DNA from 2 places in the Pseudoalteromonas sp. 20-MNA-CIBAN-0454 genome. Region 1 is predicted to be linked to the other one. Evidence: predicted binding sites of a transcription regulator. Region 1 holds the regulator's gene; the other holds the start of a gene.

What was found. Region 1 encodes FliA, which starts transcription of late flagellar genes. Its sites were predicted from a motif close to CTAAAGNTNNNNNNNNNNNNGCCGATA; they were not measured.
Region 2: AAEZ22_RS00850 (VC2046/SO_2500 family protein) is a predicted target of FliA. The motif match lies at 14,238-14,264, and genes of this name have one in related genera.

The regions. Positions count from the first base shown of each region.
Region 1 is NZ_JBEOOB010000015.1:52,780-66,922, reverse strand. Features, by position in the region: gene fliR (flagellar biosynthetic protein FliR) at 1-238, shown strand, start outside; gene flhB (flagellar biosynthesis protein FlhB) at 248-1,378, shown strand; gene flhA (flagellar biosynthesis protein FlhA) at 1,451-3,562, shown strand; gene flhF (flagellar biosynthesis GTPase FlhF) at 3,583-5,073, shown strand; gene AAEZ22_RS09335 (MinD/ParA family ATP-binding protein) at 5,066-5,926, shown strand; gene AAEZ22_RS09330 (RNA polymerase sigma factor FliA) at 5,953-6,663, shown strand; gene cheY (chemotaxis response regulator CheY) at 6,704-7,087, shown strand; gene AAEZ22_RS09320 (protein phosphatase CheZ) at 7,103-7,864, shown strand; gene AAEZ22_RS09315 (chemotaxis protein CheA) at 7,880-10,057, shown strand; gene AAEZ22_RS09310 (protein-glutamate methylesterase/protein-glutamine glutaminase) at 10,109-11,284, shown strand; gene AAEZ22_RS09305 (flagellar motor protein) at 11,277-12,041, shown strand; gene AAEZ22_RS09300 (flagellar motor protein MotB) at 12,050-13,009, shown strand; gene AAEZ22_RS09295 (ParA family protein) at 13,022-13,792, shown strand; gene AAEZ22_RS09290 (chemotaxis protein CheW) at 13,796-14,143, shown strand, end outside.
Region 2 is NZ_JBEOOB010000001.1:178,860-194,956, reverse strand. Features, by position in the region: gene AAEZ22_RS00910 (isoaspartyl peptidase/L-asparaginase family protein) at 100-1,134, shown strand; gene hrpA (ATP-dependent RNA helicase HrpA) at 1,262-5,149, shown strand; gene AAEZ22_RS00900 (response regulator) at 5,226-5,609, shown strand; gene AAEZ22_RS00895 (PilZ domain-containing protein) at 5,618-5,914, shown strand; gene AAEZ22_RS00890 (class I SAM-dependent methyltransferase) at 6,298-7,488, opposite strand; gene AAEZ22_RS00885 (HD domain-containing protein) at 7,641-8,300, shown strand; gene AAEZ22_RS00880 (VOC family protein) at 8,287-8,718, shown strand; gene AAEZ22_RS00875 (response regulator) at 8,720-9,715, opposite strand; gene AAEZ22_RS00870 (MHYT domain-containing protein) at 9,719-13,042, opposite strand; gene AAEZ22_RS00865 (M48 family metallopeptidase) at 13,205-13,891, shown strand; tRNA gene AAEZ22_RS00860 (tRNA-Tyr) at 13,968-14,052, opposite strand; tRNA gene AAEZ22_RS00855 (tRNA-Tyr) at 14,102-14,186, opposite strand; gene AAEZ22_RS00850 (VC2046/SO_2500 family protein) at 14,299-14,826, shown strand; gene AAEZ22_RS00845 (DUF6172 family protein) at 15,115-15,417, shown strand; gene AAEZ22_RS00840 (GGDEF domain-containing response regulator) at 15,734-16,097, shown strand, end outside.

The DNA of each region.
Region 1 (14,143 bases):
TACAGCGCTGGTGCTATCACTTGCACCGCTTACCGCTATGCTGGTAATTAATATGTCGTTTGGCATTATGACCCGCGCCGCGCCGCAGCTTAATATTTTTTCTATTGGTTTTCCGTTTACTTTAGTTGCTGGGCTTATCATTATTTGGGCGACCTTAGGTAACTTTGTATCGCAGTTTGAGTTTCAGTGGCTAAAAATGGTCGAGTTAATGTGCTCATTAGTGGGCTGCTCGCCTTAGGAGGTTATTGTGTCTGAAGATTCTGGACAAGAAAAAACCGAAGAACCCACATCCAAAAAAGTAGAGGATGCCAAAAAGAAAGGCCAAATAGCGCGATCCAAAGAGTTGGGCACTATGTTTGTGCTTATCTTTTCGGCTATTTCGTTGCTCATGTACGGCCCCGAAATTGGTAAAGGTTTGTATAACGTAATGGGTAGAATGCTTAGCCTTAACCGTAACGAAACCTACGACACCACCAAAATGTTTGCCGTATGGGGCGAAGTGGCCGATGCGCTGATGTTCCCTATGGCAATGTTTGTATTTATTATTGTATTAGCTGCTTTTATTGGTAACACCATGTTAGGTGGCTTTAATTTTAGTTGGCAAGCTGCTGCGCCTAAAGCTAGTAAAATGTCGCCCGCTAAAGGCTTTAAACGTATGTTTGGCCCCCAAGCTGGGGTGGAGCTGTTAAAGTCGCTGTTAAAATTTGGTTTAGTTGCCAGTTTTGCAGTGTTTTTAATTAATACCTTTTTTGATGAAATACTGCACTTAAGTGTAGAAAGCGCCCCAGGTAATATTATTCATGCCTTAGAAATATTGGCTTGGATGTTTTTAGGCTTGTCTTGTACCTTAATTATTATTGCTGCGATTGATGCGCCATTTCAAAGTTATAATCACAATAAACAACTTAAAATGACCCTTCAAGAAGTAAAAGACGAGTATAAAAACTCAGAGGGTGACCCGCAAATAAAAGCGCGCATAAGGCAAACCCAGCGGCAAATGTCGCAAAAACGTATGATGCAAGATGTGCCCGATGCCGATGTTATTGTAACTAACCCTACCCATTACTCTGTGGCTTTAAAGTACGACACCGAACGCGCCGGAGCACCTATAGTAGTTGCCAAAGGAATTGATGAAATGGCAATGCAAATTCGTAAAATAGCGATTGGTAATGAAGTGCCTATTTTAGAATCGCCGTCGCTTACTCGAGCGCTTTATCATACTGCAGAAGTGGGAGAGCAAATTCCGGATCAGTTATTTACCGCAGTTGCGCAAGTATTAGCTTATGTGTTTCAGCTTAAGCGCTTTAATAAAGGGCGCGGAAAACGCCCCACCAAACTTAATAAAAAACTGCCTATTCCTGACGATTATCAGTATTAATTTAAATAACCTATAACTTGGAATAGTTATTGCAATTTCAAAGTAGTGTCAATTTTTTGAAATTGTAGGGTTATGGGATTTAAAGCGGTATTACAACAACTTAACAAAGATAAAAAAGAGTATGCCAAAGGCGTAGGTACACCATTAATGGTACTTGCTGCGCTGGGTATGGTCATTTTACCTCTTCCTCCGTTCCTGCTTGATATATTATTTTCTTTTAATATTGCCCTTGCTTTGGTGGTGTTACTGGTAACTGTATACACCATGAAACCACTTGAGTTTGGTATGTTTCCGGCTGTGTTACTAATCGCCACTATTATGCGTTTGGCACTTAACGTTGCCAGCACCCGAGTAGTATTACTTGAGGGCCACAATGGTGGTGATGCTGCCGGTAAAGTAATTGAAGCCTTTGGCTCTGTGGTTATTGGTGGTAACTATGCAGTAGGTTTAGTGGTGTTTTTAATCTTGATCATCATAAACTTTGTGGTAATTACTAAAGGTGCTGGGCGTATTTCTGAAGTGTCGGCGCGTTTTACCCTAGACGCTATGCCGGGTAAACAAATGGCAATTGATGCTGACATGAATGCCGGTTTTATTAGCGCTGAGCAAGCCCGAGAGCGCCGCGAAGAAGTAACCCGCGAAGCCGACTTTTATGGTTCTATGGATGGTGCCAGTAAATTTGTAAAAGGCGATGCTATTGCCGGTATTGTTATATTAATTATTAATATTGTTGGTGGCTTATTTGTTGGCATGATCCAACACGATTTAAGCTTTGGCAATGCCATGGAAATTTATACCTTGCTCACCATAGGTGATGGTTTGGTTGCGCAACTCCCTTCATTATTACTCTCTATTGGTACTGCTATTGTTGTAACGCGTCAAAATGAGTCGCACAACATGGGCGATCAATTTAAGAAACAACTCGGTAACGAAAAGTCGTTATTTATTGCTTCAGGCATTTTAATTATTATGGGCTTAGTACCTGGTATGCCGCACGTAGCGTTTTTAAGCTTGGGCGCACTATTAGGTTATTTAGCTTACTACACTCAACAAAATAAATTAAAAGCGGCAGCAGCACTTGCTGAGGAAACCGCTAATGGCAGCGCAGTAGGTACAGGCATTGCCAATAAGCAAGAACAAAAAGAGTTAGGCTGGGACGATGTGCAGCAAGTTGATGTAATTGGTTTAGAGGTAGGTTACCGACTTATTCCATTGGTTGATCAATCCCAAGGTGGTGAATTGCTAAACCGTATTAAAGGCGTGCGTAAAAAGCTCTCTCAAGAATTAGGCTTTTTAGTGCCCCCGGTACATATACGCGACAACTTAGAGCTAGACCCAAATGCATACCGAATTACCTTAATGGGCGTATCAAGTGGCGAAGGCGAACTAAAACACGGCGACGAATTGGCAATTAATCCGGGGCAAGTATTTGGTCCTATAAAAGGGATTGAAACTAAAGATCCGGCTTTTGGTTTGGATGCGGTGTGGATCAAGCCTGATCAAAAAGATGAAGCGCAATCGCTTGGTTATACCGTGGTTGATTCGGCGACTGTGGTTGCCACTCATATTAGCCAATTACTCACCAATAATGCGGCGTTATTATTAGGCCACGAAGAAGTACAAAATCTATTAGATATGCTAGCAAAAAGTCACCCAAGGTTAGTAGAAGGCTTGGTGCCTGATGTATTGCCATTAACTACCATAGTTAAAGTTTTACAAAATTTATTAAACGAAGGTGTAGCTATTCGCGATATGCGCTCAATAGTACAAACCCTTGTAGAGTATGGCCCGCGTAGCCAAGATCCAGATGTTTTAACCGCTGCGGTACGTATTTCACTGCGTCGATTAATAGTTCAAGATGCAGTGGGCATGTCTTCAGAAATCCCTGTCATAACCTTGGCGCCTGAGTTGGAACAGATGTTGCATCAGTCATTACAAAATGCAGGCGACGAAGGTGCCGGAATAGAGCCAGGACTTGCAGAGCGACTTCAAGTGTCATTAAACGAAGCGCATCAAAATCAAGAAATGGCCGGTGAACCTTCAATACTGTTAACGTCAGGAATGTTACGCACTGTGTTATCTCGTTTTGTTAAGTACACCATTCCAGGATTGCGAGTGATGTCTTATCAAGAGATACCAGACGAAAGGCAGATCAAGATTGTTAGCTCAGTAGGCCAACAATAAGATTTTAAAGGGGTTGAACCATGAAGATTAAACGTTTTTTTGCTAAAGATATGCGCACAGCACTTAAAGAAGTTAAAGATGAGCTAGGTGTTGATGCGGTTATTATGTCTAATAAAAAACTCGCAAACGGCGTAGAAATTGTCGCAGCGGTTGATTATGACAAAGCAGCCCCTAAAGCCGCCGCGCCACAACAAAGTGTGCCGCTGCAGCAGCGTACGGCACATTCTGCCCACTCGCAAAGCATGCATAACTTTGTAAAACCAGAGCCACAGCGTGCTAGACCTGAGCCACAAGCAAAAGTAGCCGACAGCTTACAAGCATTATTAGAGCGCCAGTCGCCGCGTCCACGTTCAGCAGAATTGGCTTCAATGTTTTCGCAATCAGGTATAGATACCTCAGAGCATTATCAAGAGCCGGTCGCTAAACAACGCCCTACAAATATGTTTGCGCGTGAAGAAGCCGCGCAAGCACGCCCACAAACGCAAGCTGACAGCTTAGGTTTTGATGACCTAGACCGTGATTTTGATGAATTAGACACGCCAGTTGCGCAAACACACACGACTAAAAATACCGAAAGTGAAGCAATGAGCACAATGCGTGAAGAAATGAACGCAATTCGCCAGTTATTAGAGCACCAAGTGTCGGGTTTAATGCAGCAAGATATGGCGCGCCGTGACCCAACGCGCGCATGCATGATTGACCGCTTAGTAGGCATGGGAATCGATAAAGAAGTTGCTGAGCAAATGGCTTGTTTTGTACCTGAAGATGTTCCGCGTCAGCAGGGCTGGAAAGCGCTGTTAACTATGGTTGAAGATCAGATGCAAACCACGAATAACGAAATTTTGCGCCAAGGTGGTGTTTACGCATTAGTTGGCCCAACCGGTGTGGGTAAAACCACTACAGTGGCTAAGCTCGCGGCATTAGGTGCACAAAAATATGGTGCTGATAAAGTAGCGCTAATTACTACCGATACTTACAGAATTGGTGCTTACGAGCAGCTTGCAACATATGGCCGTATTATAGGCTGTGGGGTTAAACAAGTTAAAGATGCGAACGAACTGGCTGAAGTGTTATATCATTTACGTAACAAGCGCTTAGTACTTATAGATACCGCAGGTATGAGCCAACGTGATTTACGTTTAACTGAGCAGCTAAATACCTTAATGCGTAATCAGCGTGTGGATATTCGTAATTACTTAGTATTAAGTGCCACTGCGCAAATAAATGTGTTACAAGAAACCGTAAGACACTTTAAAAAAGTACAGTTAAGCGGTTGTATTTTCACTAAACTCGACGAATCATTAAGTTTAGGCGAGATAATTAGTATTGCGATTCAAAATCGCCTGCCAATAGGGTATCTTACTAATGGTCAACGAGTACCTGAAGATATTCGAGTTGCAAATGCAGAAAAACTAGTGAAAAAAGCTGAGCAATTATATTTAAAGAGAACAAAAGTACAACATTCACGACACCAATCAGTGGCGTCGAGCACAGTAGAGATGTATGATTAACACAGTATTAGATCAAGCAAGCGGCCTGCGTAAAATGAGCAAAAATAATAATAACGGCGTTAAGGTTATCGCCGTCACTGGCGGTAAAGGTGGCGTTGGAAAAACAAATGTATCGTTAAATACTGCGATCGCTTTAGGTCAGCAAGGCAATAGAGTGTTAGTGCTTGATGCCGATTTGGGTTTAGCCAATTGTGATGTAATGCTTGGACTACGTGTTGAGCGTAATTTATCGCATGTGTTATCTGGCGAATGTGAGCTTGATGAAATACTAGTAGAAGGCCCCGCTGGGATCAAAATAGTACCAGCGACGTCGGGTTCACAAAGTATGGTTGAGTTGTCGCCTGCAGAACATGCTGGGCTTATTCGTGCTTTTAGCGAACTCAATACTGATTTTGATATATTAGTTGTTGATACCGCTGCCGGTATATCGGATATGGTGCTGAGTTTTTCTCGCGCTGCACAAGATGTTTTGGTTGTGGTATGTGACGAGCCAACTTCAATAACCGATGCCTATGCACTGATCAAAGTATTAAGCCGCGAACATGGCGTGTATAAATTTAAAATTGTTGCCAACATGGTGCGTTCATTACGCGAAGGGCAAGAGTTATTTGCAAAGCTATCAAAGGTTACAGACCGATTTTTAGATATATCAATGGAGCTGGTTGCAACCGTTCCTTATGATGAAAATATGCGCAAAGCAACACGTCGTCAAAAAGTAATTGTTGAACTGTTTCCTAGTTCTCCAGCTGCACTTGCCTTTAAAACATTAGCAACAAGAATAACAAAGTGGCCAATACCGAACCAGCCTTCGGGTCATTTAGAATTTTTCATTGAGAAACTCGTTAACGGCTAACTATGACTACATTGGTGAATAGAGCTATGGGATATGAATCAACACAAAATTTAAATATGATTGTTGAAAAGCACGCCTCATTAGTAAAAAAAGTAGCATGTCATTTAATTGCTCGTTTACCCCCTAGTGTACAACTTGATGATTTAATTCAATCAGGAATGATAGGATTAATAGAGGCGTCAAAAAACTTTGATGCCACTAAAGGCGCTAGTTTTGAAACCTTTGCGGGTATTCGTATTCGGGGCGCTATGCTTGATGAAATGCGCCGTGGAGACTGGGCTCCTCGCTCAGTACATCGTAAAAGCCGCCAGGTTATAGAAGCTATTTCAGCATTAGAAAGCAGCCTGAATCGTGAACCTACAGACAGTGAAGTTGCCCAAAAGCTTGAAATTACACTAGAGCAATATCATCATATTTTAACCGATGTTAATTCCAGTAAAATCTTGGGAATAGAAGATTTAGGTATTGATGAGGATGTTATAACACCTGTTGGGCACGATTTAGCACTAGACAAACCCTTTAATAATGTTAAAAATGAAAGGTTTAATGAATCTTTATTAAGTGCAATTAAATCCCTACCAGAGCGAGATGCAATGGTGCTTTCGTTGTACTATAACGATGAAATGAATTTAAAAGAAATTGGACAGATACTCGATGTAAGTGAGTCGCGTGTAAGTCAGATACATGGTCAGGCGATGATTAAGCTAAAAGCAAAAATCAATGACTGGATAAATTAGAAGTAAGTAAATACAGGTTTAGGCCTCACTGGAGGATGTTTTGGATAAAAACATAAAAATTCTTGTTGTTGATGACTTTTCAACGATGAGACGTATTATTAAAAACCTATTGCGTGATTTAGGGTTTACCAATGTTTTAGAAGCAGATGATGGCTCAACTGCTTTACCTATGTTGCAAAATCAATCATTTGACTTTGTAGTAACAGATTGGAATATGCCGGGCATGCAAGGTATTGACTTGTTAAGAGCAATACGCGCAGATGACAAATTAAAGCATCTTCCGGTTTTAATGGTTACTGCAGAAGCTAAGAAAGAGCAAATTATTGCAGCAGCCCAAGCAGGTGTTAATGGTTATATTGTTAAGCCATTTACTGCGGGTACATTAAAAACTAAATTAGAAAAAGTGTTCGAACGCTTAGGTTAATAAGGGGAGAGGCTTATGTCAGCACCTGCTGCGCCTCAGATTACTTTAGAGCAAGCACGTCAGCTGGTCACTTTTTTAGAAAACGGTGAGCAACATAAAGCTGATCAGTTAATTTTAGAAACTGCCTCTCAAGAACAATCATATTTGTTTGCAGAAGTAGGTAAATTAACGCGCCAGTTGCACGAGTCTTTAAAGGGTTTTGAGCTTGACACCCGCATAACAGATTTAACCACTGATGCCATTCCGGATGCTAAAAAGCGACTTAACTATGTCATAGAAATGACAGAAAACGCCGCCAACAAAACCATGGATGCGGTTGAAGCGAGCCTGCCTTTAGCCCAGCAATTAGCTGATGATATTTCGCATATCAAGCCAACCTGGGATCGGTTAATGAGCCGCGATCTTGAACTTGGTGAATTTAAAACATTGTGTCATAGCATTGATAAATTTATGAACAGCTCGCATCTTAAAACCGATGAGTTGCAAGTATTAATGACTAATGTGTTAATGGCTCAAGATTATCAGGATTTAACCGGACAAGTAATTCGCCGTGTTATTGAGCTGGTACGCGAAGTTGAAGAAAGTTTAATTCATCTGTTAACTGCGTTTGCAGCACAAGATGAAAACGATAACCAAGAGCAACAAAAAACAGAAAACTCGATTGCCGCACAAGCATTAGCAGGCCCAGAAGGCCCTATTATTGATAAAGAATCGCGTGATGATGTTGTATCTGATCAAGACGAAGTTGATGATCTTTTATCAAGTTTGGGCTTCTAATAGGAGAGTAACTGCATGAGCTTTGAAGTCGATGAAGATATATTACAAGATTTTTTAGTTGAAGCTGGAGAAATCCTTGAGCTTTTATCTGAACAATTAGTTGAACTGGAAAATAACCCAGAAGATACTGAATTATTGAACGCTATTTTTAGAGGCTTTCACACTGTTAAAGGTGGCGCGGGCTTTTTAGCGATGTCAGAGCTGGTAGATGCCTGCCATGGCGCAGAAAACGTGTTTGACTTACTGCGCCAAAAAGTGCGAACAGTTAACTCTGAGCTAATGGATGTTATACTTCAAGCACTTGATACTATTAACGAAATGTTTGCTACGATTAAAAATCGTGAGCAACCAGAGCCTGCCGATCCTCAGTTACTCGAAATATTACATAAATTAGGTTTACCGCCCACAGAAGAAGAGCTTGGTGGTGACACTATTGCGCCAGTAATAACGCAAGATGCTAATTTAGATGATGACCCTTTTGCATTTGATGAGTTGTTTGATGCACCCAGTGCAGCAACAAACGCTACAGCAAACGATGCGCATATTGATGAAATTAGCGAAGATGAATTTGAAAACTTACTTGATGAACTTCATGGCAAAGGTAAAGGCCCTGCAATAAAAGAGTCATTAAGTAATAGCAGCGACTTAAGTGGCGATATTACCGACGATGAATTTGATAGCTTATTAGATGAGCTTCACGGGGTGGGAAGTTTTGGTGCGGTAAATAAAACTCCAAAACCTCAAGCAGCTCAAAGTCCGGCTGCTAGCACTAACGATGATGAAATAAGTGACGATGAGTTTGAAGCTTTACTAGATGAGCTGCATGGCAAGGGAGCGGCGCCAAAATCTAAAGAAAGCGCGGCAACACCTGCACCTGTAAATAAAGTTACGGCTCCTAAAGCAGCTGTAGTTAAAGCCTCACCAGTAGCAGTTGATAAAGTTAAGCAGCCACAAGCGGCTGTTGTAGCAGCAAGTGCTAATACCAATACCGCTGCGCCAGTTGCTAAAAAAGCGCCGCCTGCACAAGCTGAAACAACAGTAAGGGTTGATACTAAACGCCTTGATCAAATTATGAATATGGTGGGCGAGCTTGTATTAGTACGTAATCGTTTAGTGAGTCTAGCCACCAGTTCAGAAAGTGAATCTATGAGTAAAGCAATATCTAACTTAGATGTTGTTACAGCTGATTTGCAAGGCGCGGTAATGAAAACGCGAATGCAGCCAATCAAAAAAGTATTTGGCCGTTTTCCGCGTGTTGTTCGCGACTTAGCACGTACCTTAAATAAAGATATTAATTTATTGCTGGTTGGCGAAGAAACCGATTTAGATAAAAACCTAGTTGAGGCACTGGCCGATCCATTAGTGCATTTAGTACGTAACTCGGTTGATCATGGTATAGAAATGCCAGATGATCGTGAAGCTGCGGGTAAACCGAGAACAGGTACCGTTACGCTTTCTGCTTCGCAGCAGGGGGATCATATTTTGCTTACCATTAAAGATGATGGCGCAGGTATGGATGCTGAAAAACTAAAACAAATAGCAATTAAAAAAGGTGTGCTTGATCAAGAGCAAGCAAGCCGTTTGTCTAACACCGAAGCTTACAATCTGATATTTGCGCCAGGGTTTTCTACCAAAGAAGCAATATCTGATATTTCTGGTCGTGGTGTTGGCATGGATGTGGTTAAAACTAAAATCACCCAGTTAAATGGCTCGGTTAGCATAGAGTCAGAACTAGGTGTGGGCACTATACTTGAAATTAAAGTACCGTTAACTTTGGCTATTTTACCTACCTTAATGGTGGTAGTGAGTGAGCAAACATTTGCACTACCATTGGCAGGAGTAAGTGAAATATTTAACTTAGACCTTACTAAAACGAATGTGGTTGATGGTCAGTTAACTATTATTGTTCGTAAAAAAGCAGTGCCTTTATTTTATTTAGAGCATTGGCTAGTGAAAGGTGCCGATCGTACAAGCCGTAAAGCGCAAGGGCATGTGGTTATTGTGCAAATAGGTACACAACAAGTTGGCTTTGTGGTTGATTCGTTAATTGGTCAAGAAGAAGTGGTTATTAAGCCGTTAGACGCTTTATTACAAGGTACGCCTGGAATGGCAGGTGCCACTATTACTTCGGATGGTGGTATTGCACTTATATTAGATGTACCGAGTATGTTAAAACACTACGCAGGTAAATAATAAAGTAGACGTATACTTTATACGTCTACATAATAAAAATAAGAGAGCAAAATGGCCGTTAAAGTTTTAGTTGTTGATGATTCGAGCTTTTTTCGCCGTCGAGTGAGTGAGATTCTTGAATTAGATAGCGAGATTGAAGTAATTGGCTTTGCCGTAAATGGCCGAGATGCTGTAGAAAAAGCAGCTAGTTTACGTCCTGATATGATCACTATGGATGTAGAAATGCCGGTGTTGGATGGTATAAGTGCTGTAAAAGAAATTATGGCCAGTAACCCGACGCCAATTTTAATGTTTTCTTCGTTAACTCGCTCCGGTGCAACTGCAACTTTAGATGCACTTGATGCTGGTGCTATGGATTTTTTACCGAAAAAATTTGAAGACATTGCTCGCAATAACGAAGATGCCATTAAGCTGCTGCAAAGCAAAGTAAAAGAAATTGGCCGCCAACGTATTAGACGTGTTGCTAGCCCTAGACCCTCCAGTATAAACAAACCTTTATTTACACCTACTTCAGCGCCAAGCGCATTAGCAGCAAGGTTTGCACAAACAAATAAAACAGCAACAACAGTAGTACAACCAGAGCGAAGCTTTAATAATTCGCCAGTAACTAGTCGCAGTGCAATAGTAACAAAGCGCGCGAGTGGCAAGCACTATCAACTAGTTGCAATTGGCACATCAACCGGTGGACCTGTTGCGCTGCAAACTATATTAACTCAGCTTCCTGCTAACTTTCCGCACCCTATATTATTAATTCAGCATATGCCTGCTGCGTTTACTCCGGCTTTTGCGGCACGCTTAAATAGTTTGTGTAAAATTCAGGTAAAAGAAGCGCAGCAAGGAGATCGACTGCAAGCAGGTGTGGCTTACTTAGCACCGGGTGGCCAGCAAATGATGATTGATGGTCGTGGGGCAAGTAGAACACTACGAGTTTTTGAAGATAACAGCGAGCGCATTAGTTACAAACCAAGCGTTGATGTAACCTTCGCCAGTGCCGCTAAAGCGTATCAAGGTGATGTATTAGCTATAGTATTAACTGGTATGGGCGCAGATGGGCGTGAAGGCGCTCGCATGCTTAAACAATCAGGGGCAACCATTTGGGCACAAGATGAAAAAAGTTGTGTTGTTTATGGTATGCCACAAGCAATTGCTAATGCTGGTTTAGCGAGCGAAAGTCTGCCATTAGATGAAGTAGCAATACGTTTAAAGACAGAGGTGGGCTGTGGATAAGCTTTCCGTACTAGGTTTACTTATTGGCTTAGGCGCCATTGCAATAGGTTACTCGTTAGAGGGCGGTGTGGTATCGGCATTATTTAACGGACCTGCGTTGATCATTGTACTGGGCGGCACATTGGGTGCTGTAATGTTACAAACATCAGCCAGTACTTTTAAAAAGATGCTAGAAATTACGCACTGGGTTTTTGTATCGCCTAAATACAATATTGAAGATGCCATAGAGCAAGTAAAAGGATGGTCACATAAAGCACGTCAAGAAGGTTATTTAGCCCTTGAAAACGAAGCGCTTACCCACCCAGATGCCTATGCTGCAAAAGGGCTTGGATTATTAGTTGATGGTTGCTCAGATCAAAAACTGCGCGATACGTTAGAAATAGATTTACTGTTAGAGCGCGAACGTCTGCTAGAGGCAAGTCGTGTTTATGAAGCTATGGGCGGTTATAGTCCGACCATAGGTATTTTAGGGGCCGTGCTTGGTCTTATTCAGGCAATGTCGTTTATTACAGATCCGCAAAAGCTTGGAGCCGGTGTTGCCACTGCCTTTATAGCAACTATTTATGGCGTGGGTTTAGCTAATTTATTATTTTTACCTATGGCTAATAAGTTAAAGCAACGGGTTGAGCAAAAAATGCTTTATCACGAAATGCTTGCCGAGGGCGTAATTGCAATAAGCCAAGGCGAAAGCCCAGTAAGTATTGAATTAAAGCTTGAAGCCTATCGGGTTGACCGCCCAAATGTCGTGGTTGAGTAGCAGCTATTATGTTACGTCGTCGCTTGCGCAACACCACTACTAAAAGTCAACACACAGAACGTTGGCTGGTGTCTTATGCTGATTATATGACGATTATGTTTGCCTTTTTTGTGGTTTTGTACGCAATAGCAATTAACAAAGAAGAGAAATTTCAAGTGCTGTCCGATTCGATTGGTTATGTATTTGATAAGTCAGCCCGTCAACATTCGCAGCAAGGAACTGGGGTAAATGGCGACGCAATATTGACAGACAGAGTAACCCCAGAGCAAGAAGTGCTCTACGGCGAAAGTATTTTAAAAGAAGAACACGGGCCAAAGCTGCTGGACGGACAAAGCGATACCAGTAATATTGAGCAAAAACACCTTGGCAAACCACTCGATAGTTTGTTGGCTAAGCTGCAATCGTCATTAATAGATGAAATACGCGATGGTGAAGCAAGTTTAGAACTCAGCCAAGATTGGCTGATCATTGAGCTTAGTTCTGGCATGCTATTTTCAAGTGGCAGTAGTGTAGCGCAAGTTCGAGCTAAGCAAGTTGTTAAAATAATTAAAGATATTATTGCTCCGGTAGATAACTATATTAGAGTACGCGGCTATACTGACAACCAAACCATAGGTAATGAAATGTACCGCTCGAATTGGGAGTTGTCGGTGGCGCGTGCAACAGCCGTTTTAGTTGAGCTTGAAAGCCTAGGTATAAATTCAGCGCGAATGGCGATTGAGGGATATGGTCAATATTCTCCTTTTGCCACTAACGATACTAAGCAAGGGCGTGCTGAAAATCGCAAAGTAGTTATTGCCCTATCTAAATATGGGTTGCCACCAACAGCAGAAGTAGTAAGCGTTGAGCCGCAACAAGTAGTCGTTAAACCTGAGCCTGAAGCAGAATTACCCTCTGACGATAATACAATAAAAATAATTCGTTTACCCCATGGCGGTATTCGTATATCGACTCGAAATGAACTGTAATTAGGATGCAATGTGAAGATTTGGACTGTAGCAAATCAAAAAGGTGGAGTAGGGAAAACCACAACCGCGGTTAGCCTTGCAGGTATTTTAGCATCTCAAGGTAAGCGCGTATTATTGATTGATACCGATCCTCATGCCTCATTAACCTATTACTTTGGCATTGATTCCGAGGATTTAGAGGTTAGCGTATACGATATTTTTGTACGCGGAACTAGCATGCAAAGCGAAGAAATACTCCAAGCATTATGTCCATCTAGTATTGAAAACTTAGATATATTACCCGCCACTATGGCTATTGCTACCCTAGATAGAAGTATGGGCAATAAAACCGGCATGGGATTAATATTAAAAAAAGCGCTTGCAAAAATAAGCGAATATTACGACTATGCAATCCTCGATTGCCCCCCAGTACTTGGCGTATTAATGGTTAATGCGCTAGCTGCGAGTGAACGCATTTTAGTGCCGGTACAAACCGAGTTTTTAGCGCTAAAGGGGCTCGACAGAATGATGCGTACTATGCAGTTAATGCAAACATCTCAAGCTAAAAGCTATGAATATACTATAATTGCCACCATGTACGATAAGCGCACGAAAGCCTCGTTAGAGGCATATAAAACACTGCAAAATACTTATACTGATAAAGTGTGGCCGGGCGTTGTTCCGGTAGATACCAAATTTAGAGACGCCAGTTTAGCGCAACAAGTTCCAAGTGAATTTTGTCCACGGTCTCGCGGGGTATATGCCTACAAGGCATTGCTCGACTATTTAATAGAACAAGGTTAATCAATGAGTAAGCAATTATTTGCTAATGAAAAAGTAATGACTCAATATCTAGGCGCGTTATTGTGCGAAGACGAGCCTGTAGATAATCTTGAACCCGTTGCAAAATTACTTGAGCAAGTAACGGATAAAAAAACTGAACACCCAGATTTAGAAGCGCAGAGCACACAAAGTACGCCAGTATTTGAGCAAGCTGTGCCAGAAGTTATTAACAAGCCGATAGCGCAAGAAATCAAAGCTCTAGTTACCTCTGCTGAGCAAACACTGTCGGCCGAGCAAATATTAGCCGCACAAAGCCAAGCTGATTATTTTGACGGGCAGTTTCAAGCCTTATTTTTTGAAGTGGCAGGATTA
Region 2 (16,097 bases), on a different contig from region 1:
CGCCTTTGGGCGCTTTTTTTATGTGTTTAAACTTACTTTACTTGATAAATAGTTAGCGACCATCCACATTGGTTTCACTGAAGTTTATAAGAGCTCATTATGAAAAAATCACTTTTAATGGCGCTTATCGCCACTAGTTTTATTAGCGTAAGCAATAACGCCTTAAGCGCAGAAGTACCTTTTGCTATTGCCATTCATGGCGGTGCGGGCACGATTGAAAAAAGTAAATTTACGCCCAAAGAAGAGCAAGCTTATCGTGCTAAATTAACCCAAGCGGTAGAGGCCGGTTATAAAGTACTTGAGCAAGGCGGCGAAAGCTTAGATGCCATAACGGCAGCGATTCAAGTGATGGAGCAGTCTACTTATTTTAATGCAGGGCGTGGCGCGGTTTATACTTACGATGGCAGCCATGAGCTCGATGCATCAATTATGGATGGTCGTAATCGTCAGGCGGGCGCAGTTGCAGGTGTTAAGCATGTAGAGAGCCCAATTAATTTAGCACGTTTGGTTATGGATAATTCAGTACACGTCATGCTCAGTGGGCAAGGCGCTGAAGAATTTGCTAAAGAGCAAGGTATTCCCTTAATCGAAAATAACTTATTTGATACCGAGCACCGCTATAAAGCATTATTAAAAGCAAAGCAAAAATTAGATAAAGCCAAAGCAACCAGTAAAGATTATCAAGCGGCGCATAAAGCCTTGCCAAATAACTATAAAATGGGCACGGTTGGTGCGGTAGCACTGGATAAAAATGGCAATTTAGCAGCTGGTACATCAACCGGCGGTATGACCGCCAAACGCTATGGCCGTATTGGTGATGCGCCGGTAATTGGTGCAGGAACGTTTGCGGAAAATGAATCGTGTGCGGTATCGGCTACCGGCCATGGTGAGTATTTTATTCGTTACAATGTAGCCAGCGATATTTGTGCGCGCGTTAAATACCAAGGTAAAACCATAACGCAAGCAGGGGACGAAGTGATTAATGGGGTACTTGCACCAATAGGCGGTACGGGCGGTGTTATTATAGTGGATACTAAAGGTAATATTAGTTTGCCGTTTAATACCTCAGGTATGTACAGAGCCAGTAAATCAAATACCCAAGCCACTTATGTAGGCATTTTTAAAGGCGAATAAGCGCTTTATTTGTTTGGCTGGTGGCTTATATAACAAACTACTAAGCGTTATGCACTTTGTAGGATTAACCCCAGCCATTTAATTTGCTACAATTGCGGCTCTTTTACTAATTTTATAAGGTATGCGGGTGGTAAACCTAGGTCAGTTGTTTGGCGAGCTAAAGACGTGCTTGAAAAAAGATCAATTCATTTTTAAAAAACGCTTACATGGCGTAAAAAAAATAACCGATGAGAATAAGCATGCCAACGCGCTTGAAAAAATAGCGGCCGACATTACCCGTAGCCAAGCACTGCGCGCGCAGCGTTTAGCGGCTCTGCCTAAAGTGACTTACCCAGAGCAATTACCGGTGAGTCAAAAAAAGGATGTGATTAAAAACGCCATTGCTAATAACCAAGTGGTTATTATTGCAGGTGAAACCGGTTCAGGTAAAACCACGCAAATTCCTAAAATGTGTTTAGAGCTAGGGCGTGGGGTTGATGGCTTAATTGGCCACACCCAACCAAGGCGACTAGCAGCACGAACGGTGGCTAATCGTATTGCAGAAGAAATGCAGTGTGAACTTGGCCAACAAGTTGGTTTTAAAATACGCTTTAGTGATCAGGTCTCGAATAATACCTATATTAAACTAATGACCGACGGGATTTTACTTGCCGAAATTCAACAAGATCGATTTTTAAATCAATACGACACCATTATTATTGATGAAGCGCACGAACGTAGCTTAAACATTGACTTTATTTTAGGTTATTTAAAAAATTTACTCCCTAAGCGCCCCGATTTAAAAATAATAATTACCTCAGCAACGATCGATCCAGAGCGTTTTTCAAAGCACTTTGATGATGCGCCAATTATAGAAGTATCAGGGCGAACCTTCCCGGTTGATGTACGTTACAACCCAGTTACTGAGATAAATAAAGAGGATATGGAAGCCGAAGGCGACCAACTGCAAGGTATTTTTGATGCTGTAGATGAACTGTGTGCAGAAGGCCCTGGCGACATTTTAATATTTTTAAATGGTGAGCGTGAAATACGCGATACCGCCGATGCTCTCAGTAAACGTAATTTAAAACACACTGATATATTACCGCTTTATTCGCGACTATCAAACGCCGAGCAAAACCGTATATTTGCACCGCACTCGCGCCGCCATATTATTTTATCGACCAACGTGGCCGAAACATCGTTAACCGTACCGGGGATTCGTTATGTAATTGATCCGGGTACGGCGCGTATTAGCCGTTATAGTTACCGCACCAAGGTACAGCGCCTGCCTATAGAGCCAATATCGCAAGCCAGTGCAAATCAGCGAATGGGACGTTGTGGCCGCGTAGAGGCGGGTATTTGTATTCGTTTATACGCTGAGGATGACTTTTTATCGCGCCCAGAGTTTACCGATCCTGAAATACTACGTACTAACTTAGCTTCGGTTATTTTACAAATGCTAGCGCTGGGTTTAGGCGACATGGCGCAGTTTCCGTTTGTGCAAGCCCCAGATAGTCGTAATATTAGCGATGGTTTAACCTTGCTTGAGGAACTCCAAGCAGTACATCCCACTAAACGTAACGACAAAACAGCGCTTACCCAGTCAGGCCGAGAATTAAGCCGTTTACCGGTCGATCCGCGTTTAGCTAAAATGGTGTTAACCGCACATAAGCTCGGTGCGCTACGTGAAGTAATTATTATAGTGGCGGCACTGTCTATTCAAGACCCCCGTGAGCGCCCGCAAGAAAAACGTGCTGCGGCAAACGAAAAACACGGCCGTTTTGATGATCCTGATTCAGACTTTATTGCATTTTTAAACTTGTGGAATTATTTAGAAGAGCAACAAAGCGAACTGACTAATAGCCAGTTTAGAAAACTCTGCCAAAAAGACTTCCTCGCTTATATGCGCCTTCGTGAGTGGCAAGATATTGTTTATCAAATAAGTACCGTATGCAACGAAATGGGTATGAAAGCCACATCGAATGCTGCCGACGGTGAGCAAGTTCACAAAGCATTACTGAGCGGTATGCTTAGCCATATTGGCTTTAAAGATGAAAAACAAATTTATAAAGGCGCGCGTAATAGCCAGTTTCATATTTTTCCGGGGTCGGGGTTATTTAAAAAGAGCCCAAAATGGCTAATGTCGGCAGAGCTGGTAGAAACCAGTAAATTATATGCCCGCACTAACGCCAAAATAGACATTAACTGGGTTGAGCCACTGGCGCAGCATTTGGTTAAGCGCAGTTATACAGAGCCACATTGGGAGAAAAAACCCGGTGCGGTAATCGCCTTTGAGCAACAAACCTTATATGGCCTGCTAATCGTCAATAAGCGCCGCTGCGTGTATAGCAATATTGATCCTAAAGTGAGCCGTGAGCTGTTTATTCGCACCGCATTAGTTGAGCAAGAACTGGGGTTAAACGAAAGCTTTTTAGAGTTTAACCGCGAGCTGATTGAAGATATTCAAGTGCTTGAAAACAAGTCACGCAGGCGCGATATTTTAGTTGATGAGCAAACTTTATTTGAGTTTTACGATAAAAAAATTCCAAAAGAAATTAATAATCGTGCAGCATTTTTAAAATGGTATAAAACGCAAAAACAACAAAATAAACACTATTTGCAAATGAGCCGCGATGACTTAATGCAGCATGGTGCAAGCAGTATTACCGAGTTTGACTACCCAGATACTTGGCAGCAAGATAATTTAATTTTACCTTTAGCGTATCATTTCGATCCCGGTCAAGCGGTTGATGGTGTGGCGGTACAAATACCGGTTGCGCTATTAAACCAAGTGCAAGAAAGCGGCTTTGACTGGCATATACCTGCGTTTCGACATGAGTTAATAAGTGGTTTAATTAAATCATTGCCTAAGTCACTGCGCCGTAATTTTGTACCTGCGCCTAACTACGCCGATGCTGTTTTGGCGGCTATTGAGCCATTGCAGGGGAGTTTAATTGACGCACTTAGTAATCGACTATTAAAAATGACAGGGGTGCGAGTTGACCCTGATGCCTGGGATTTAAGTGCCTTGGCAGCGCATTTACGTTTGCAGTTTGAAGTACGTGGCGATAACGATAAGTTACTCGCGCGTGGCCTAGATTTAGCCAAACTTAAAGCGCAGCTACAAGGCGAAGTAACGCAAACATTATCCAAAGTAGCCGATAAAGGCATAGAAAAAGCAGACTTAACGCAGTGGGATTTTGGCGAGCTACCTAATTCATATGTAAAAAAACAAGGGCAATACGAAATTAAAGCGTATCCGGCGCTGGTGGATAAAAAATCAACTGCTGCTATTGAGCTTTTCGATAACGAAGTAAAAGCACAGGTTGCCCATCAACAAGGGCTGCGCCGATTAGTATTATTAAATGTGCCTTCACCAATAAAGTATTTGCAGCAAAACTTACCAAATAAGGCTAAGCTTGGATTGTATTTTAATCCTTTTGGTAAAATAGCCGATTTAATTGATGACTGCATTGCCGCCGGTGTTGATAGCTTATTATTAAAGTACGGTGACATTCGCACCAGCGACGCGTTTGAAAATGTAAAAGAGCATATACGTGGTGAGCTTGGTGACGCTGTAGTTGAAATTGCCACGCAAGTAGAGCAAGTGTTAAGTATAGCCCATGCCTTACATAAAAAAATGAAAGGACGGGTAGATTTAACCATGATCACTGCGCATGGAGATATTAAATCGCAATTAGAGTCTCTTGTTTTTAAAGGCTTTGTAAGCCAACATGGGGCAACTAAGCTAAGTGACTTAATCCGTTATTTAAAAGCGATTCAAAAACGTTTAGAAAAGTTACCCATAGATCCAAATCGCGATAGATTATGTGTACTTGAGCTTGATAAAGTGGCTCAAGAGTATAAAAAGCAAGCAAACAAAACCCCTAAAGGGATGCCAATTCCAAAAGAGGTAGAAGCTATCTTTTGGATGCAGCAAGAGTTGAGAGTGTCTTTATTTGCACAGACCTTGGGTACTCCGTATCCAATTTCGGCAAAACGTGTGTTAAATGCAATAAAAGAAATAGAGTAAAAGGTGTATCTACTATTAAGCTTAAGTACTTAATAGTAGAACTTATTTTTTGTTTTGAGAAGGAAACGACATAGCCATGTCCTCATCAATAGAACATAAAGTACAACAACAACTACTAGTGGTAGATGACGAGTATTTTAATTATGAAATACTCAAAGCAGCACTTAGCGCAAAGTTTGATGTTAATTATGCCGATTCTGGAACAAGCTGTTTAGCCTCTGCTATTGCTAATCCGCCCGATATTATTTTACTTGATGTATGTATGCCAGGGCTGGATGGTTACGATACGTGTAGAATGCTTAAACATACACCTGAGACAAAAAACATCCCTATTGTTATGGTGTCAGGGCTGGAGTCACCGCTTGAAAAGCAAGCTGGGTTTGACGCGGGCTGTGATGCTTATGTTGTTAAGCCGTTTTCTGTACCACTGTTGTTAGAGCAAATTAATAAAATAGTATAGGAAAAATTATGTTTACAGATGATAAGCGAAATTTTCGACGTATGCAGATCAATACACCAGCAAAGCTAACCACAATAGAGCCGATTGCTGGCTTAAATTATAATGCAGAATGTGTAGATTTGAGTGCAACTGGGTTGTCGTTGCATTTAGATGAGTTACTTGAGCCAAACACTATTTTATTGGTACATATAGACTCAACTCATCCGAGTATTGCGCCTTTAGACGCAACGGCTAAGGTGATACGCGCCAGCAAAGAAGATGACGGTACAATAACTGCCGGACTTGAGATAATACAGTTTAATTAGCTTAGGTAGCGTGGTTATTGCCCATATAAATAGGTAATAACTACGTATAAATACTAGGGTCTGTTGATCTTTCAAGGTTGAATTTGCAGCAGTGTGTTTGGTATTTAGGCAAGGCAGAGCCTATGTGGTGTGGTTATTCCCCATAAATAGGCGATAACGTAGCATCAATGCCAAACAGGCACTGCCCGAAGGGTTCTGCCTAGGGGCGATTGACTCTTTGTTGCCTACATGGATGTAGGTAAGGGGCGTGAGCAGGACGCGGAAGCTTTGCTCGGTTTTTACTTAGCCCACTAGGTTACAAACCTCGCGCCGTGATTAAATCGCCCCTAGTTTGAACAAATTTCAATCCGCAAAGGTCAACAGACCCTAATCAAGCCTAGGCGTTAGTAAACCTTACAAATTAAGCCTTTTAAGTAAAAACCTTCAGGGTAACTACCCGCAATAGGGTGATCGGCGGCTTGGTTTAAACGCTCCATAATAAGTAAGTCTTTACCAGCATCAAGGGCTGCATCAGCCACCACTTTTTGAAACAAGTTTTGCTCCATTAAGCCCGAACACGAGAAGGTTAATAAGGTGCCACCTGGTTTTAATATTTGCATAGCAATCATGTTTATGTCTTTATAGCCACGACACGCACCAGTAAGTTGTGCTTTGTTGTCGGCAAACTTTGGCGGATCCATTACTATAGTGTCAAACAATACACCGTCTTCGCGGTATTGACGCAGTAACTTAAATACATCTTGTTTGACAAAATCAACCTTATCTAAATCAAGGTTGTTATGCTCAACATTGCGCTTAGCTGTATCGAGGGCTGGCTGCGATACATCCACATTAGTTACGTGTTTACAGCCGCCACGTAGGGCATACAACGAAAATGTACCCGTGTAGCTAAAGCAGTTTAATACGGTTTTGTCTTTAGAAAAGCGTTCAAGTGCAGCGCGGCTATCGCGTTGATCTAAATAAAAGCCGGTTTTATGGCCATCAATAATATCAACTTCAATTTTAAAGCCATTTTCTGCAATGAGTACTGGGGCAGTTGGTTCATTGCCCCATAATGCCCCTTTAATTGGCTCAAGGCCTTCTTTGGTACGCACTTCTACGTCTGAGCGCTCGTAAATGCTCATACCAGGGAATATAGCCATTAACGCGCCAACAATTTCACCTTTATGACGCTCAGCACCCGCGCTAAGTAATTGACACACTAATACGTTGTCAAACTTATCTATGGTAACGCCGGGTAAAAAATCTGATTCTGCGGCGCAGAGTCTAAAGCCAGTTAAACCACCTTCTTCAATTACTTGGCTACGGGCTTCTAGTGCACGACGTAGGCGGCGTTCAAAAAAGTGTTGATCAATAACTTCTTTTTCGTCAAAGCTCCAAACACGGGCACGAATTTGTGAATGTGGGCTATAAGCTGCTGTTGCTAAAAATTTACCTTCACTGTCGTGAATAGTAACTGTGTCACCTAGGCCTGGTTTACCTTTAATTTTTTTGATGGCTTTGGAAAATAACCAAGGGTGTTTTCTTTTTAATGATTTATCGCGGCCAGCTTGCAGGTAAACGGCAGATGTCATAAAGCTTCTCAGTAGTAATAAATAAGCGCTGTATTTTAGTCAAGGCAAGGGCAACATACAATGAATGTTTTGCATGGAGCCCATAAATCGCGGTAAAGTATGGCTAATTCAATATGTTAATTAGGTATTTGGAACACGTTGTGACAGACATAATGTTAAGCCCTGAGCTGCAGCAGCTCAATTTACAGTGCAGAGCCTTTATTACCACACTAATTCATGCCGATGTGGCGCATGATATAACCCATATTGAACGCGTAGTTCGGGTTGCTATTAAATTGTGCGATGCAGAGCAAGCTAATATGAAGGTAGTGCTCCCGGCTGCATGGTTACACGACTGTGTAGCCGTGGCCAAAAACCATCCAGATAGGGCTAAAGCCTCTACTATGGCCGCCGATAAAGCGATTGCTTTTTTAGCTTCTATTAATTACGACGCGCAATTATTTACTCAAATTCATCATGCAATAGCGGCGCATAGCTTTAGCGCCAATATTAAAGTGAACTCAGTAGAAGCACAAATAGTGCAAGACGCAGACAGAATGGATGCACTAGGCGCGATTGGTATAAGCCGCTGCATGAAAGTAGGTGGCTCAATAAGTCGATTACTATATAACCCGGATGACCCATTTTGCCTACAACGCGAAGCAGATGATAAAAAATACACGCTTGATCATTTTTTTATTAAGTTATTACACATAGCTCAAAGCATGAATACTCCCTCGGCTAAGGCCGAAGCACTAAGACGTACTGAGTATATGCATGACTTTTTAGAGCAACTAAAGTCTGAAATAGGAGAGCAGCGTGAGTATACCTAAGCTAGCTGGGATTGATCATTGTCATTTAAATGTGGATGATTTAGCGCAAGCGGTTAAATGGTATGAGCGTGTTTTAGGCTTTAGTGTGGTTGAAGCGCTCGCCTTTTGGAATGAAGATGGCAAAGGGCCATTAACCCTTGAAGATGCAAATGCTACCACGCGTTTAGCGTTATTTACTGCACAGGGACGTAGTAAAGGCATTGCTTTTTTAGCCACTGGGGAGCAATTTATTGCATGGCTTGAGCATTTTGAACACCTAAATATTAAAACAGTATTAGCTGATCACGGCGTTACGTTTTCAATTTATTTTAAAGATAACAGCGGAAATAGCCATGAAATTACCTCTCATGACTATACGCAGATTAAAACTGTGTATCCGCAGGTATTATTAGGCTCGCATACAGCCAAAAAGAGCTAAATTAAAATCGCTCCTGATGAGCATTTTTTATGGCAATAATATCGTCAATTTTGCCAATAAATAGCTCAACCAATTGCGGGTCGAAGTGTTTACCGGCTTGTTGTTGCATATGTTCTATAGTTTGCTCTATGCTCCAAGGCTCTTTATAGGGGCGTTTTGAGGTAAGTGCATCAAATACATCGGCAATGGCAACAATACGGCCTTCCAGCGATATGGCTTCTCCTTTTAGGCCATTGGGGTAGCCAGTACCATCCCACTTTTCATGATGTTCAATTGCCAGCACATGCGCCAGTTGTAATAGTGGCGATGATGAATTTGCTAAAATTTGTGCACCAATTAAAGCGTGCTCTTTCATGTGGGTAAACTCATCGGCAGTTAACTTTCCGGGTTTTAGCAAAATGGCATCCGGAATACCTATTTTACCTACATCGTGCATAGGGGCTGCTTGGCGTAATAATTCGGCGTGTTGCTCATCCATACCCAGCGCCAATGCAAGTACTTTGCTGTATTGACTCATACGTATAATATGCTCACCGGTATCGGTGTCTTTATATTCTGCAGCACGACCTAAACGCTGTACTAAATCGACATGAGCTTGTTTTAGCTGCTCAGCTTGCACTAACGACAGGTGAGTTTTAACACGTGCCCGTACAATAGCAGGGCTAATGGGTTTGGTTATATAGTCTACAGCGCCTAGTTCAAAACCTTTAAATTCATCACTTTCATCACTTAGCGCAGTAACAAAAATAATAGGGATATGCGATGTTGCAGGGTTAGCTTTAACAATTTGGCATACTTCAAAGCCATTCATATCAGGCATCATAATATCGAGTAAAATTAGCTTTGGTAGTTCTTTTTCAAGTAATGCTATAGCGGCAGCGCCCGATTTAGCAAACGACATTCTATATTGATTACCAAGCACCTCGCGCATTACTTTTAAGTTTGCAGGCTCGTCGTCAACAATTAATATGCGGGGCTTATCTAGAATAAAATCCATTAATTAATTCTCCTTTAGGGTTAACTTTTTAAGTAAATTTGCTAATTTAACTTGCGCGTTATCAAAGTCGAATTCATCAAAGGCACTGGCTATTTCATCTATATCTACTTGTACTGATGCTATACATTTACGTTGTAACTGATCGAGAAGATCATCATTAAGTTCGGCATTTTGTGCATCAGCATAGAGTTCTTGGCAAATTTCTATTAGCTCAGCTGTTGATAACGGCTCAGCATTGTCGATAAGTTTGGCGGGCTCTTTACATATAGTGCTTGCTAATAATTGGCCGATAAGCGCCAATTCAGTTTTTATATCTGCCAAAACGCTGGTTAGCGCAGCTTCATCGTCTGCGTTCTCTAAACGCGTTAACAGTGTCATTAAGGTTAATAACCCTAAATTACCAGCCACGCCTTTTAAAGTGTGAATAAGCGTATAAACACTTTTAATATCGCTTAGTTGCAGCTTAAATAAGCTTATAAATTGCTTTTCGTTGGTATTAACAAATTTAGTAATTTCGGTAAGCTGTTTACATTTAGAGCCCCACAAAGCTAACCCTTTTTCAAAATCTATGTGCTTGGCATCGGGGTCGGTTTGCGCAATTAATGTTTCTTTTGCTAAGCCAAGTCCAAGCACCAGTGCTATTTCTTGATTCAGTTGGTTGATATCAACCGGCTTATTAGCAAACCCATTCATGCCTGCATTTTTAGCGGTTAGTTTATCTTGCTGTAACACGCTGGCTGTTAATGCAATAATAGGCGTAAATTTTATTTGTTTTAGTTGCTCCAATGTACGAATTTTAATGGTGGCCTCAATACCGTCACATTCAGGCATGTGAATGTCCATTAAAATGACATCAAAGTCTTGCTGATTAAACGCCTCAATGGCTTCTAAACCATTACTTGCAGTGGTTACTGTGTGTTGATCTCGCGAAAGTAATATAGAAAGTAGCTCTGTATTTTGTTCTATATCATCAACCACTAATATTCTAAGCGGAGGTAGTTCGGTATGTAGGCCTTCAAAATAATCTATTTTATTTTCATCACCAACAGTAAAAGGTAATGAGAAGTAAAAGCAGCTGCCTTTATCAACTTCACTCACTAAATCAATTGAGCCATGCATAAGCTCTACTAATTGTTTACTTATTGTTGTGCCTAAACCTGTGCCACCAAATCGACGTGTGGTCGTGCCATCGGCTTGCACAAAAGGCTGAAAAACCGCTTTAATACGATCTTTAGCAATACCAATGCCTGTATCTTGTACTTCAAAAAATAGGTGATTATTTTGTGTGGTACTTACGGTAACAGTAACAGCGCCTTGCTCAGTAAATTTAATAGCGTTACCAATAAGGTTTGTAAGTATTTGCCTAAGGCGGTCGGGATCACCGTAGTATGCGGTGCTAACTGATTTATTAATATTAAGCGTTAAATTAAGGTTTTTCTTTTTAGCTTCTAACCAAAAAGTTGAAATAATACTGTCGATAACGGGCTTTAAATTAAAATGCACAGGCTCAATGGTTAGCTTTCCTCGTTCTAACTTTGCAGAGTCGAGAATCTCATTAAGCAGCCGCAGCAAAGAGCGTGCTGCGCTATTAACCGTAACAAGGTGCTTTTGCTGCTCTTTACTTAGCGGTGTATCCATTAGCAGATCGCTAAAGCCAATAATTGCATTCATAGGGGTGCGTATTTCATGGCTCATATTTGCCATAAAAGATTGCTTAGCATTGGCAGCTTCTTCTGCTTGCAGTTTAGCGTGCTCTAATTTTGCTTCATACTCTTTGCGCTCAGTAATATCAACAAGTACACCATCAATCCACTGTGCAACATCGGTATTATTAAAGTCAAAACTACCTTTCTCTAATACCCATACAGTTGCGCCGTTGCGATGGCGAATTCTATATTCAACAGAGTATTGACGCTTTTCGGTAACGGCATTAGTGAGCGTGGTAATAATCATTTGTTGATCAGACTTTAAAATCAGGTCTGTAAACTCAATGTGTTGCTCAATAAATTCATCTGGTGTATAGCCAGTTAAATCCAATATACTTGGGCTAACAAATAGCATGGTGTAGTTAGTATCGAATTTACATCTAAAGGCAACGCCTGGCATATTTTGCATTAATGAGCGATATTTTTGCTCATTTTCAACAACCGTTTTTTGTAGCGCTCGTTGCTGCGTTAAGTCAGTAATAAAGCCAACATACAAAGGCGGTTGCCCAGTTTGCGTCACTTGTCCAATACCAAGGCGCACAGGGATCAAATGGTTATCTTTATGTTTAGCAAAAGTATCGCGGTTTATGCCTATAATAGCGCTTAGATCAAGAGTCATATCACCAGATGATGACGCATTGTTTAGAGCGTTATTATCATTTAAAAGAATCTGTACACTTTTACCTTGTAACTCATGTTCTCGCCAACCTAAAATCTTACTTGCTGCTTCATTAAAGCTTAAAATAATACCTTGATGATCAATAGTCACAATGCCATCTATTGCTGTTTCTAATATAGCGTTTAACCGCGACTCGTCGGCTGACTTTTCTTCAAGTAGCAGTTTATAGCGTACCATGCCATTAATTACAGCAACCAAGCTGGTTATTGCAACAGTTGCAGTGGCAACCGCAATTGCAACAAATGTAAGCCCAGCAGACGCATTTTCGTCTGCGTAAATTAGTGGGGAAGTTGCTACAAAACGGGTTGCTGCCATACCCATATAATGCATCCCAGTAACGGCAAAGCCTAATATAACGGCGCTGATTGAACGAGTTTGTAACTGTGTTAACCGAGGGAAAATTCTTTCAAGGTTAAAGTGGCTATATAAAGCTATAAAGGATAGGGCAACGGCCACTAAAATAGACAACCCAAACATAACTGGGTCATACCGTAGCATAGGCGCAAGCTCCATCGCTGCCATACCACTGTAATGCATAGTGCCAATACCTGAGCCTAATAATACCGAGCAAACAGCTAATACTTTAAAGTTACCATTACTTTTTACCAGTATAGATACAGCGTATTGGCACGCTAAAAATGCCGGTATAAAAGAGAGTAAGGTAATAGTTGGGTTATATTTAATGTTAGTACACAAAGAAAAAGCCAACATACCAATAAAATGCATGCTCCAAATACCCGCAGAAAAAACAGCTGCAGCGGTTACAGTAGCTAAACGTTGATAGCTTGGGAAAGTAGTTTTTTTAGCTAAATCAATGAGTTTTGTAGTAAAAAAAGCGGCAAATATGACTATTAAAACTGAAAGAGAAACCAAAAGGGGATCGTAAACCCCGTTTATAATTAAACTAGGATCTTGGTCAGTAATAAAGAAAGCTGATAACATGGCGGCTCTAAATAGGCATTTTAATCGTGTAGTTTAATAGAATTAATTAATTAATAAACCGTTAATTTTATGATTGCTTATTAAGCTATAAATAAACAACACGGCATTAACTAACCATTAGACGAAAAGTAGCCCCTAGCTAGTATAGTGTGAGAGATTAATTTGTTTGCCTACCAACTAAAAAAAAGTACCCGACGAAAGACCGTTGCTATTAAAGTGCATAATCAAAATGTGACGGTATATGCCCCCCATCACGTACAAAAAAAAGTGCTCGATAACTGGTTATTAGAAAAAAAATCATGGGTTGAGGCGCAGCTGCAAAAACAGCTTACTTTGGTTGATACAAAACAGTATCCACTTAAGGACAAAAAGATCTGGGTTTTTTCAGAAGCAATTAATTTAACGTTTCAGCAAGGCAATACCTCTACAGTGGAGCGCCAACAAGATGGCCTGCTTATTACCGTTTCTGCTCGTGTTAAGCATCAGCAGCAAAAGTACCAATTACTTTTAGAGGCGTATTTAAAAGAGCAGTTAACCGCATACATTGAAATGCGACTTAATGACTTTTGCACGCTGATGCAAGAAGCGCTGCCTAACGATTTAAATATTGCAGTTTATAAACGCAAATGGGGAAGTTGTAATAGTAAAAGGGCGTTAACATTTAACTTATTATTGATTGGTGCACCACATAGCATTATTGATTATGTAATAGTGCATGAGCTGGCGCATTTACGACATTTAAATCATAGCAAAGCATTTTGGCAGCGCGTAGCACAATTTTGTCCCGACTATAAAGCAAGTACGTTATGGCTAAAACAATATGGTATGAGTTTACAATGGGTATTTTAATGTTTTACTAAGAAAAAACACGGAGATTACTAACAAGGAATGTAGTAACTATATAAGTAGAAAATAAGTAGAAAAGTGGTGGAGGGAGCTGGATTCGAACCAGCGAAGGCTGAGCCGTCAGATTTACAGTCTGATCCCTTTGGCCGCTCGGGAACCCCTCCACACTAATTTTGTTACATTTGGCCCCACTTAACTTAGCGGTAAGAAAAGTGGTGGAGGGAGCTGGATTCGAACCAGCGAAGGCTGAGCCGTCAGATTTACAGTCTGATCCCTTTGGCCGCTCGGGAACCCCTCCAATGCAACGGCGCTGATAATAGCAAACATCGTATTTAAGTAAAGAAAAAAGCTAAAGAAAAATGAAATAAAGCCGATAAATAGGTATTACTTACTTCAATCGGCTAAAGTCTATGCAAATCGGTGATTTGTTAATCACAGAGAGTCAGCTCAACACTCGACTTAATAAAAGTGTGCATGAAAAGCGCCGAGGAGAGTTTGCGCTTTTACTCGCTATGCTATCTCATGATGCACTCGATTTTAGCCAATTCCATTTACCAAAAACAGAAATTGAAGATTCAACTGTTGGCGAAGATACCCTTCGCAAACAAATAGGAGCAGGTCCAAAGCAACTTTTAGCGCCAGATAAGTTTGATATCTTGATAGGGCAGTTTAACGCCTCACTATTAATGCAAGCAGGGGAACGCGCTGGAATGAGCGATATTAAATTAAATCACTGTTTAAACCCTGAACCATTGTTTATAAGAGATGATGTAAGCCATATTCCGCTTCAGGTGCGTGATAATTGTGAATTAGCAGTGCGCAGGCGTATAAATAACACACAAACGCAACTATCTAACCCGCAACTCGATGCTGCTGCCTTTTACGAAAGCCTAAATAATGATGCGCTTCACCACCCATTACATTTAGTAAGCGCTTAATTATAAAGCGTACGCTGTAACTGCTTTGATATTGCAATAACCAATTATATTAATAGAACTTGGCAAACGATTGCGTCATCACTCTAACTATTAAATTACTTGTCTGTAATATAAAGCCGCTAACTCTCTACACTTAAGCGCATTTTAGCGATACTTTATTTTATTAATGGATTAATAATTGATTTAATATAAAAAAAGCATCCAAAAATTAAATGCAATTGCTATAATAGGCTCAAATGGTATGACATTAAATGCCGTTATCATTAAACCAAGGTAATTAGGAACGTAATGAAGAAAATATTCACGCTAAATCACGAGAAAATCAAATATCCTCGTATGGTTGACGCCGCAAAGCATGAAGTGAAAAAATATTTGAAAAGAGAGCGTAATAAAACTCTACCACTCGATGCTGATTACTGGGCGTTTGATTGTAAGTTTGGTAATACCGCTGAAGATGCACAAGTAGTGCACGTTGCAGAGCTTAGTAATCATATAAGCGAAATAGAAAAGCAAAGCTTAACTTCTTTTTATGTAGAAATATTAGCGCGCCCAGCTCAACGTCAACAACCAGATTTGGATGACGACGAATAAGACGCTTATAAAGTAATTTGCGTAATTTTTAAAATGGGCCTATTGGCCCATTTTTTGTTTGTACGTTTATACAAACGCGATTTAAAACTTGAGCACTCAAGTGCAAGCTGTTTATAAGCAGTGCTTACTCTTCGTATTTCCCTGAAAATTATGGCTGGTGACTTTCTAAAACAATTAATAACAACTCAGTATCGCCATTTTTATATTTAGGCGTTGGTTGTAAGTTTGATTAAAAAGCCTTAACTTTATTACATTTGCATAACATAAGGCTGTATTATACTGTGATAGTTGATAATTATAGAAAACAGTAGTATTTATGCCATTAAATTATGCCGATAGCGATTTAAAACTTAGCCTTAAAGCCTCAAAAGTCCTCATTGTAGATGATCAGTTACTCAGCTTAATTGTACTGAAAAAAATACTATCAAAGCACTTTATTGTTAATACCGCCAACAGCGGTGAAGAAGCAGTTGAAATATGTAAATCAAATACTCCCGATATCGTACTGCTTGATATTTCAATGGACGGCATATGCGGTATAGAAACCTGTTTAAAACTTAAAACGACGACACAAACCCAAGATATTCCCGTTATATTTGTTACCTCCTTTGAAAATCAAGAAGAGGACTGCTGGGAAGCGGGCGCGGTAGACTTTATTCAAAAACCGATTAACCCAGAAA